2 regions of the Pseudomonas sp. LBUM1678 genome follow, and region 1 is predicted to be linked to the other one. Evidence: riboswitches for the same ligand, from Rfam matches in the RefSeq annotation. Region 1 holds a riboswitch; the other holds the start of a gene.
The links. Region 1 has a riboswitch for cobalamin ahead of ACA070_RS17920 (CbtB domain-containing protein). Riboswitches for the same ligand answer to the same signal wherever they lie in the genome.
Positions count from the first base shown of each region.

Region 2: another riboswitch for cobalamin. It lies ahead of cobO (cob(I)yrinic acid a,c-diamide adenosyltransferase); the one in region 1 lies ahead of ACA070_RS17920 (CbtB domain-containing protein).

Region 1 covers NZ_CP166775.1:3,942,903-3,948,190, reverse strand. Annotated here, with positions in the region: gene cobM (precorrin-4 C(11)-methyltransferase) at 158-904, opposite strand; gene ACA070_RS17930 (cobalamin biosynthesis protein) at 1,003-1,416, opposite strand; gene ACA070_RS17925 (CbtA family protein) at 1,413-2,117, opposite strand; gene ACA070_RS17920 (CbtB domain-containing protein) at 2,129-2,320, opposite strand; cobalamin riboswitch at 2,441-2,668, opposite strand; cobalamin riboswitch at 2,846-3,059, shown strand; gene cobW (cobalamin biosynthesis protein CobW) at 3,158-4,219, shown strand; gene cobN (cobaltochelatase subunit CobN) at 4,223-5,288, shown strand, end outside.
Region 2 covers NZ_CP166775.1:1,868,813-1,874,100, reverse strand. Annotated here, with positions in the region: gene cbiB (adenosylcobinamide-phosphate synthase CbiB) at 1-66, opposite strand, end outside; gene bluB (5,6-dimethylbenzimidazole synthase) at 63-713, opposite strand; gene ACA070_RS08480 (cobyrinic acid a,c-diamide synthase CobB) at 710-2,110, opposite strand; gene cobO (cob(I)yrinic acid a,c-diamide adenosyltransferase) at 2,107-2,718, opposite strand; cobalamin riboswitch at 2,800-3,033, opposite strand; gene ACA070_RS08470 (hypothetical protein) at 3,190-3,774, shown strand; gene ACA070_RS08465 (PQQ-dependent sugar dehydrogenase) at 3,842-5,155, shown strand; gene ACA070_RS08460 (O-methyltransferase) at 5,274-5,288, opposite strand, start outside.

The sequences.
Region 1 (5,288 bases):
CGAAATGAAAAAACGGCACTGTGGCGAGGGAGCTTGCTCCCGCTCGATTGCGAAGCAATCGCTAAACAGCTGATGCATTTTCCCGTGATGAATGCGTTGGCTGTTATTGGGACCGCTCCGCGGTCCAGCGGGAGCAAGCTCCCTCGCCACAAGTGCTTTAGGGCCTGTAGAGATGCGCATGCCCCGCGCGATACAGCGATGACTCGCTGAACTGATCACTCCCCAACACCCGACCCACCAGAATCAACGCCGTGCGCCGAAACCCCTTGACCGCAACCTTTTCGGCAATATCCGCAATCGTCCCCACCACCCAATCCTGATCCGGCCAGGTCGCCCGGTGAATCACCGCGATCGGGCAGTCCGCGCCGTAATGTGGCAGCAATTCGGCAAGGATTTTCTCCAGATGATTGACCCCCAAATGAATCGCCATGGTCGCCCCATGCTGCGCCAGGCTCCCGAGCTCTTCACCGGGCGGCATCACGGTTTTGTCGGCATAGCGGGTCAGAATCACGCTCTGGGAAATGTCGGGCAACGTCAGCTCCGCTCTCAACAGCGCCGCACACGCGGCAGTGGCCGTGACCCCGGGAATGATTTCAAACGCAATCCCGAGTTCTCGCAGATAACGAATCTGCTCACCAATCGCCCCGTACAAACTCGGATCACCGGAATGCACCCGCGCCACATCCTGGCCGTTGGCATGGGCGGTTTTGAACAGTTCGATGATCTGCTCCAGGTGCAATTCCGCGCTGTTGACCACCTGTTCGGCGCAATGGCCTTCCAGCACGGCGGCGGGCACCAAAGAGCCGGCGTAGATGATCACCGGGCAACTGCGAATCAGCCGTTGGCCCTTGACGGTGATCAGTTCCGGGTCGCCGGGACCTGCGCCAATGAAGTAGACGGTCATCGTCCGTTCCTTTGAAAAAAGAGTCTGTCAGAAAAATGGCGTGGGCAAGGCTTCAGATGAAGATTGCTCATGATCGAAGGCGGGGATTATCGGGGATCTTACGCAACGCAGGCCAATGCCAGGGTGGCCTGGGCGTATTTTTGTCGCGAAATCAGCAGTTTCGCCGGTGCCTGGGCCAGTTGTTCGGCCAACGCCAGGGCGGCACTTTCCGCCACGCCGTAGCAGCCGGTGCGTTCGAACGCGATGTCCGAATGATGGCTGAGTTGCGGTTTGTAACCTTGCAGTTGCTCGCTGCTGAAATACATCAGCGGCAATGCGAGTTGCGCGGCCAACTCGATCAGGCCAGGTTCATCACGTTTCAGGTCGATGCTGGCCAGGGCCTTGATCTGGTGAAGTCCGATTTTATGCGCCTGTAATGCCTGATCGAGCAGCGCCCGCAGTGTGCTGGCAGGGCAGCCGCGCTGGCAGCCCAGGCCGACGACTAAAGTCGGCGCTGTGCGGGTATCGGTCATGCGTGGTATTGGCCATCGCTTTTGCGGCGGAACAACCAGGCGCTGATCAGGCCCAGGGCCAGCCAGAACGCGACGTTGGTCAGCTGCGAAGCGATTTTGAACTGCGTTTCCAGGGCTTCAGGAGCGAGCATAGAGTGCACTTCCGGTTGCGGCGCGCCGATCACGTGAGGTACAGCGAGAATCGCCACGCCGAGGATCTTCATCAGCCAGTGACGGCTAAACACAATCAACGCAATGCCGACAGCCGTGGAGGCGGCCGTGCCGACCCACCAGAGTTGCCGTTGCGCCAGATCTGCCGCCGCAGTGCCTGGCAGTTCAGGCGGCAAGCCGAGGGTTGGCGCCAACACGAAAGTCGCGTAACCGGCCAGGCCCCAAAGCAAGCCCTGGGAGGTTTTGGTCGGTGCACGCAAGGTGTAGAGACCGGCGAGCATCAGGGCGAAACCGACGGCAACGACCAGATTGCCGCCCGTGGTCGACAACACGCGCTGCCAGCCGTCTTCCGGTTCCCAGGCTTCGGCATCATGAGTGTGAGCGGCGACACCGGCGGCGTGTTCGTGAACTTCAACCGCGGCCGGCTCGGATTTTTCGTAGGTTTCGGCCTGCAAAATCAGCGGAGACACCCAGAAACTTTGCAGCAGGGTCAGCAACAGGGCGGCCAGCAGCCCGGTGAAACCTGCGGTTTGCGCAATACGCTTGATCATGTCAGCAGGTCTCAATGGCACGGGAAGGCGGAGCTGTGACGGGTATCGTGCGCGGCATTGTGGACCGCTTCGATGTGCGAGAAACCGGCGAAATACACAAGGCACGCGCCAAGGATCGATGCGCAAACGGCAGCGCTCAGGCGTTGAGTCAGGGTCGTGGTGGTGCTGGCCGTTGTGTGGCGAGTGCTGCTGATGATCGACATGGCGCTTCCCTCTGGTCTGTCAGCGGGTGAATAGAGCGCATGGAAGACCCCTGCGAGTCGGGCACGCAAAGGTTCAAACAGCGCCCGCCCACCGCGGGTTTGTCATTCAGTGATCGTAATGGTCACTTTGTGTTGCGGGCCGGTCTCCGGGCTCACGAGGGGTGTTGGCTTTCGCCGGAACCTGCAAGCATCACCTTCCCATGCCGAACTGCTGGCACAGTGGATCTGACGCTTCGCTCGCTTACCGTTGCGGGGGCAGCACCGGACTGACATGGCTTTGAGTAAAGCACATGATTCACCGGTTTCCCGTTTCACCCTGTGAAGGGCACCCGTAACAAGGCGTGTAGGAGAGCATGGGCGGGGGTTTGGCGTCAATTGGCATGGGTTCTCATCTCGAGACCGAGGTGAATTCTTCGCGGGCAAGCCTCGCTCCTACAAAAGCACCGCCGTCCTGTAGGAGCGAGGCTTGCCCGCGAAGGGGCCGGTGCGGCGGACACAAGACATTGACCCGCCCCAAGACGATGCGTAGCCTTGCGCTTTCGAGGTTCTTCGGCATTTGCCGAAGCTAAGAAGGGAACGCGGTCGATGCCGCGGCTGCCCCCGCAACTGTGAACGGTGATGTTCGCTGCCACGCCACTGCAAGCCCTGTCCAACGGGTTCGCGGGAAGGCGCAGCGAATGCCAGGCCAAGCGCCCGGCACACCGTCAGCCAGGAGACCTGCCTCGACACAGATTCTCACTACAACCGGGCGGGGTGATCCGGTGGCGAACTCTTCCGCGCGCGCCCGTCGCTGCGATTGTCGTCCCGTATGCCCGCCACCTTGCCAAAGGGCATCCGATGAAAACACTGGCCAAACTCCCCGTCACCATCGTTACCGGCTTTCTCGGCTCGGGCAAAACCACCCTGCTGCGGCACATGCTCGACAACGCTCAGGGCCGCCGCATCGCGGTGATCGTCAACGAGTTTGGCGAGCTGGGCATCGACGGCGAGATCCTCAAGCAGTGCTCCATCGGTTGCACTGAAGAAGAAGCCAACGGTCGTGTCTACGAATTGGCCAACGGCTGCCTGTGCTGCACCGTCCAGGAAGAATTCTTCCCGGTGATGCGCGAACTCGTCGCCCGTCGCGGTGACCTCGACCACATCCTCATCGAAACCTCGGGCCTGGCCCTGCCAAAGCCGCTGGTACAAGCCTTCCAGTGGCCGGAAATCCGCAGCGCCTGCACCGTTGACGCGGTCATCACCGTGGTCGACAGCCCGGCCGTCGCCGCTGGCACCTTCGCTGCGTTCCCGGATCAAGTTGATGCCCAGCGCAAACTCGACCCGAACCTGGACCACGAATCGCCGCTGCACGAACTGTTCGCCGACCAACTGGCCAGCGCCGACCTGGTGATTCTCAACAAGGCCGACCTGATCAGCCCTGAAGACCTGGCCCGCGTGCGCCTGGAAGTCGCCGAAGAGCTGCCGCCCGCCGTCAAAGTCATCGAAGCCAGCAGCGGCCGCGTGCCACTGGACGTGCTGATCGGCCTCGGTGCCGGTTCCGAAGAACACATCGACAGCCGCCACAGCCATCACGATCACCACCACGAAGGTGAAGATGATCACGATCACGACGCCTTCGATTCGATCTCCATCGAGCTGCCGCAGGCTGACGAAAGCTTGCTGCTGGACGCGCTGACCCAATTGGTGGTCCAGCACGGCATCCTGCGGGTCAAAGGTTTCGCGGCGATCCCGAACAAACCGATGCGCCTGCTGATCCAGGGCGTGGGCACGCGTTTCGACAAGCATTTCGACCGTCAGTGGGGCGCCGACGAAGCGCGCACCACGCGCCTGGTGCTGATCGGCCAGGAACTGGACGCCGCGCTGCTCGAAGCGCAATTGCGCGCCGCGCTCAGCGCTTAAGCCATGCACCTGCTCAGGACCCAGCCCGGCGGTTTCGTGTCGGATGACAACATTGCCGACCTTGGACAAACCCCCGCCGAGCTGGTGATCCTGTGCAGCGGTGATTCCAGCCTGGCGCTGCTCGCTGAAGCGGCGCAGCAGTTGCCGGACGATTACCCCAGCGTGCGCCTGGCCAACCCGATGCAAGTGCAGAATCATGCGTCGGTCGACCTGTATGTCGACGAAGTGCTGCGCCACGCCAAGGTGATTCTGATTTCGCTGCACGGCGGCATTGCCTATTGGCGGTACGGGGTCGAGCGTCTGGTGGAGCTGTCCCAACGCGGTGTGCAGCTGATTCTGGTGCCCGGCGATGATCGCCCGGACCCGGAACTCAGCGACCTGAGCACCGTGGCTGCCGACGACCGCGACCGGCTCTGGCAGTTTTTGCGTCAGGGCGGCATGGCCAATGCCCTGGATTTTTTCCGTTGCCTGGCCAATCGCTGGCTGGATCGCGATTACGCCTGGGCCGAGCCGCAAACCCTGCCGCGCACGGCGATTTACCATCCGCACAAAAGCCCCGCTGACCTTCACGATTGGCAAGCCGACTGGCAGGTCGGTCAACCGGTGGCGGCGGTGCTGTTTTATCGCTCGCATTTGCAGGCGGCGAACACCGCTTTCATCGATGTTTTCTGCCAGCGTTTGCAGGCTGCGGGCCTCAACCCTTTGCCGATTGCGCTGGCCAGTTTGAAAGAGCCCGGCTGCCTGACGGTGGTCGAGGACCTGCTGGATGAAGTCGAGGCGGGGGTGATTCTCAACACTACCGGCTTTGCCCAGTCCAGCCCCGAAGCGCCGCATCTACGACCGTTTCGCCGCAACATTCCAGTAATCCAGGCGATCTGCGCCCAGGACAACGAACCGGGCTGGCGTGCCAGTGAACAGGGCCTCGGCCCGCGTGATCTGGCGATGCACATCGCCTTGCCGGAACTGGATGGGCGGATCATCAGCCGGCCGATCAGCTTCAAGGACCTGGCGTGGCGCAGCGAGCGCAGTCAGTCGGACGTGGTGTGCTATCGGGCGCAACCGGAACGCA
Region 2 (5,288 bases), 2.1 Mb from region 1:
GCGTTTGGGTTCACCCAGCAGCGCGTCCAGCGCAACCGCGGCGACACTCAATAACGCCACACTCATTGACTCACTCCCCAATAATTTTCATACAGCAATTCACTGAGCGGACGCGCCTGCGCCCACCCTTCGAGTACCAGCATCGGCGCCGGATAGAATTCCTTGACCGGGCCGAGACAAAGAACCGCCAATGGCTTGGCCCCGGGCGGAAAACCCAGCAGATCCGCCAGCGCTTGCGGCTCGAACAACGACACCCAGCCCATGCCCAGACCTTCGGCGCGAGAGGCCAGCCAGAGGTTCTGGATTGCGCAGGACAACGAGGCCATGTCCATTTCCGGCAAGGTGCGACGGCCGAAGATGTGGCGCTCGCGATCGTCCATCAGCGCGGCGACCAACACCTCGGCGCAATCGTTGATGCCTTCAACCTTGAGCTTCATGAATTCGTCAGTGCGCTCGCCGAGAGCTTCGGCGGTGCGGATGCGTTCTTCTTCCACCAGTTGCTGGATCTTGCCACGCAGTGTGCGGTCGCTGATGCGGATGAAACGCCAGGGCTGCATCAGGCCCACGCTGGGGGCCTGATGGGCGGCTTCGAGCAGGCGCTGCAGCAAGTGGGGCTCGACGGTGCCGCCGCTGAAGTGGCGCATGTCGCGGCGTTCGGCAATGGCTCGGTAGACCGCTTCGCGTTCGGCTTCGGAGAATGCGTTGTCGGTCATGGCCTCTTCGCGAGCAGGCTCGCTCCTACATTTGAAGGTGTGCAGCCTGAAGAAACACGGTCCCCTGTGGGAGCGAGCCTGCTCGCGATGGCGGCCTCCCGGTCAGGCGCAAACAATGCGGCTACAGCAGTGGGATTGGACGGAAAATAAAAATGCACATAAGAGGCCGTCATCCGCCCCTCCCGATAAACTGCCTCCGCCCCACGCCCGCCATTCGGACTGAGCCCACGGGCAATCGGCTCAAGCTCAGTGCTGGTCAGCGAGTGGTGATAGGTGTGCCCGCGCAACGAACCTTCCGGCAACTCCACCGCTTGCAACGCCAGCGCCGCAAGACGCTTCTGCATCACCGCATCACCTTTGAGCAAGCCCACCAGTTCAGCCCGAGTACCTTCGACATCGGTCAACGAATCAAGCAGGTACAGCATCCCGCCACACTCGGCCAACAACGGTTTGCCGGCGGCATGATGGGCGCGGATCGCATTGAGCATCGAGGTGTTCTGTGACAGCGCCACATGGTGCAGTTCCGGATAACCACCCGGTAGATAAAGGCTGTCCGCCTCTGGCAAATCAGCATCGCGGATCGGCGAGAAAAACAGCAGTTCGGCGCCCATGGCCCGCAGCAAATCCAGGCTCGCACCGTAGGTGAAAGCGAACGCCTCATCACGGGCCACTGCGATTCGCACGCCGGCCAGCAAAGGCTCTGCGACGATCATTTCAGGCGCCGCGAATTCCACGGGCGGCGGCAGCGCCACATCGCAACTGCTGGCCAGCGATTCAGCCGCCGCATCGAGGCGCAGGTCGAGATCGTTCAACTCGCTGGCCTGGACCAGACCGAGATGACGACTCGGCAGTTCAATCCCGGTCTCGCGCGACAACGCGCCGTACCAGCGCAAACCTTCAGTCAGGCTGCCTTCGAGCAATTGCGCGTGCCGCAACGTGCCCACACGGTTGGCCAACACACCGGCAAACGGCAAGTCCGGCTGATACTTCGCCAACCCCAACGCCAGCGCACCAAAAGTCTGCGCCATGGCCGTGCCGTCGATCACACCGAGCACTGGCACACCGAAGTGCCGCGCCAGGTCAGCGCTGGACGGCGTGCCGTCGAACAGCCCCATGACGCCTTCGATGAGAATCAGGTCGGCTTCACCGGCGGCTTCCCACAACAGACGACGACTTTCCTGCTCGCCGACCATCCACATGTCAAGTTGATACACCGGCGCACCGCTGGCGCGCTCGAGAATCATCGGGTCGAGAAAGTCCGGGCCGCACTTGAATACGCGAACCTTGCGCCCCTGATTGCGATGCAAACGGGCCAGCGCGGCCGTGACGGTGGTCTTGCCCTGACCGGAGGCCGGCGCGGCGATCAGCACCGCCGGGCAATGACGTGGCTGATTCACAGCTCGACGCCTTTTTGCGCTTTGATCCCGGCCTGGAACGCGTGCTTGATCACGCCCATTTCGGTGACTGTATCGGCCAGCTCGATCATCTCCGGCTTGGCGCCGCGACCGGTGACCACCACGTGTTGCATCGGCGGACGTGCCTGCAAGTCAGTGAGCACTTGATCGAGGTCGAGGTAACCGTGCTTGAGGGCGATGTTCAGTTCATCGAGCACCACCAGGCCGATCGACGGATCGCGCAGCAGTTCGCGGGACACTTCCCAAGCCGCTTCGGCGGCGGCGATGTCACGCTGGCGGTCCTGGGTTTCCCAGGTGAAGCCCTCGCCCATCACATGAAAACGCACCTGCTCCGGGAAGCGCCGGAAGAACAGCTCTTCACCGGTGCTGTTGCGCCCCTTGATGAACTGCACCACGCCGCACTGCATGCCATGGCCCATGGACCGGGCAAGCATGCCGAAAGCCGAGCTGCTTTTGCCTTTGCCGTTGCCGGTCAGCACCAGCAGCAGGCCGCACTCATTGGGCGAGTTGGCGATGCGTTCGTCGATCACGGCTTTTTTGCGCTGCATGCGCGCCAGATGGCGTTCGTCACGATCAGGGGAATCAGTCATGGGGGAGCTCTCCGTTGAGGCTGGATAACGGCGGGCAGGCACAAGAATAGACGGCAAGAAGCCTGGCATCGCCCACCGTGATGCCGTTGGATGAATCAGGCCGGTCTCCGGGCTCATGAGCGGCTTGCGCCGGACTGCGCGCCTTCCCATGTCGACAGTCGACACAGTGGCTCAAGGCACAGTCTTCACTCATTTACCGTTGCGGGGGCAGCGCCGGGATCGTGACGTTTCGTCGCGTGAAGATGGTCACTCACCGGCTTCCCTGTTTCACTCTGTCGACCTTCGCCACAGAGCACCTGAAACAAGCCGCGAAGGTTAGAGGGTTGGGGGTGGAGCGTCAATTGAAGACAAAGCGCGGGCGAGCGATATACTGCCGCCGGTCAATTTACTGACACCCCAACTTGCACCACACTGTCAGCAGTGATATCAAAGCGCCACAACCCAACATCACAATTACAAAGGGTGAGCAACATGCAAGGCATGATCATCAGCAATCCGAAGCTGGAATTCCTGCGACCGGTGCTGGAACGCTGGTTTGACTGTATAGACCGCTACAATGCGGTGCGCGGCGATAACGACACGCCTTACTGGTATGACGAAAAAGCCAACCTTGGCTTGCTCTCCGCCGCGGCCTGGATGGCGGAAATGGTCACGCTGCAACAAACCCCAACGCGCAAGCAGAACGAAGAAGGCGAACGCAACGGCCGTGCCGATCTGTTTATCGCCTCCCCCGAAGAACGCGCCTACCTTCAGGCCACTCAACGTTGGCCGAAGGTCAATAGCCTGAACCTGAGCCAGGCGCTGCAGGACATCACCAGCAACGCCAAACGCATCAGCTACGCCAGCGACCTGAAACTCGGCTGCCTGTTCGTTGCGCCACAAAAGGCCCAGCAGAGCGCGACGCCGGAAGAACTGCAGGACATGGTCGACGACCTGCAAAAGGAACACAGCTGCGCCGTGGCCTGGTATTTCCCGTACGCCTATCGCAAGTTGCGCAACGAAGCCGGCAACTATCACCCCGGCATCGCCGTGCTGTTCAAGGAAGCCCGCGGCTGACCGGTTGAACCATCGCGCTTCAAATCTTCTCTATGATTAGGTCAATGCATTCATAGGGAAGATCCGCATGCGCAAGCCCCAGCTCGTTCTCGTCATCGCGCTCGCCGGAGGGCTCGCCGCTTGTGGTGAAACCTCCAGCTTGCAAGTCTCCGACGGTACCGGCCCGTCACCCAAGCTGCCAGAACCGAACAAGACCCTGATCCCGACGGTGAATATCGCCCCGGCGATCGGCTGGCCGGAGGGCGCGAAACCCACTCCTGCGGCGGGCACTCAAGTGGCGGCATTTGCCGAAGGGCTCGATCACCCGCGTTGGCTCTACGTGCTGCCCAACGGCGACGTGTTGGTGGCCGAAACCAACGCGCCACCGAAACCCGATGACGGCAAAGGCATTCGCGGCTGGGTAATGGGCAAAGTCATGGGCCGTGCCGGTGCCGGCGTCCCCAGCCCGAATCGCATCACGCTGCTGCGGGACAAGGACCACGACGGCATCGCCGAAACCCGCACGGTGTTCCTGGAAAACCTCAACTCGCCCTTCGGCATGACCCTGGTCGGCAACGACCTGTACGTCGCCGACACCGATCGCTTGCTGCGCTTTCACTATGAAAATGGCGACACGGCGATCAAGTCGCAGCCGATCAAGGTGGTCGATCTGCCGGGTGGGACGCTGAATCACCACTGGACCAAAAACGTCATCGCCAGCAAGGACGGGAGCAAGCTGTACGTCACGGTAGGCTCCAACAGCAACGTCGGCGAAAACGGTATGGATCAGGAAGAAGGTCGGGCGGCGATCTGGGAAGTGGATCGCGCCACCGGTAATCACCGGATCTTCGCCTCGGGGATTCGCAATCCAAACGGTCTGGCCTGGGAACCTCAGACCGGTGCCCTGTGGACGGCGGTCAATGAGCGGGACGAAATCGGCAGCGATCTGGTGCCGGACTACATCACTTCGGTGAAGGACGGCGGCTTCTACGGCTGGCCCTTCAGCTATTACGGCCAGCACGTTGATATTCGCGTCGAGCCGCAAAACCCGGATCTGGTGGCCAAGGCCATTGCGCCGGACTACGCGGTTGGCCCGCATACCGCGTCGCTGGGCCTGTCCTTTGCCGAGGGCAACGCACTTCCAGCGCAGTTCAAGGAAGGTGCCTTCATCGGCCAGCACGGCTCGTGGAACCGCAAGCCACACAGTGGTTACAAAGTGATTTTCGTCCCGTTTGCTGGCGGCAAGCCGACCGGGCAACCGGTTGATGTGCTCACAGGCTTCCTCAACGCGGACGAGAAAGCCATGGGCCGGCCTGTGGGCGTAGTGATTGATCAGCAGGGAGATTTGCTGGTGGCCGATGATGTGGGGAACAAGGTGTGGCGGGTGTCAGCCGCGAAGTAACTGCAACACACATCCCCTGTGGGAGCGAGCCTGCTCGCGATGGCGTCAGCATAACCAGCAATGATGTTGCCTGACGCACCGCTATCGCGAGCAGGCTCACTCCCACAGGGCTTCGCGTTTAGCGTTTGCGGCA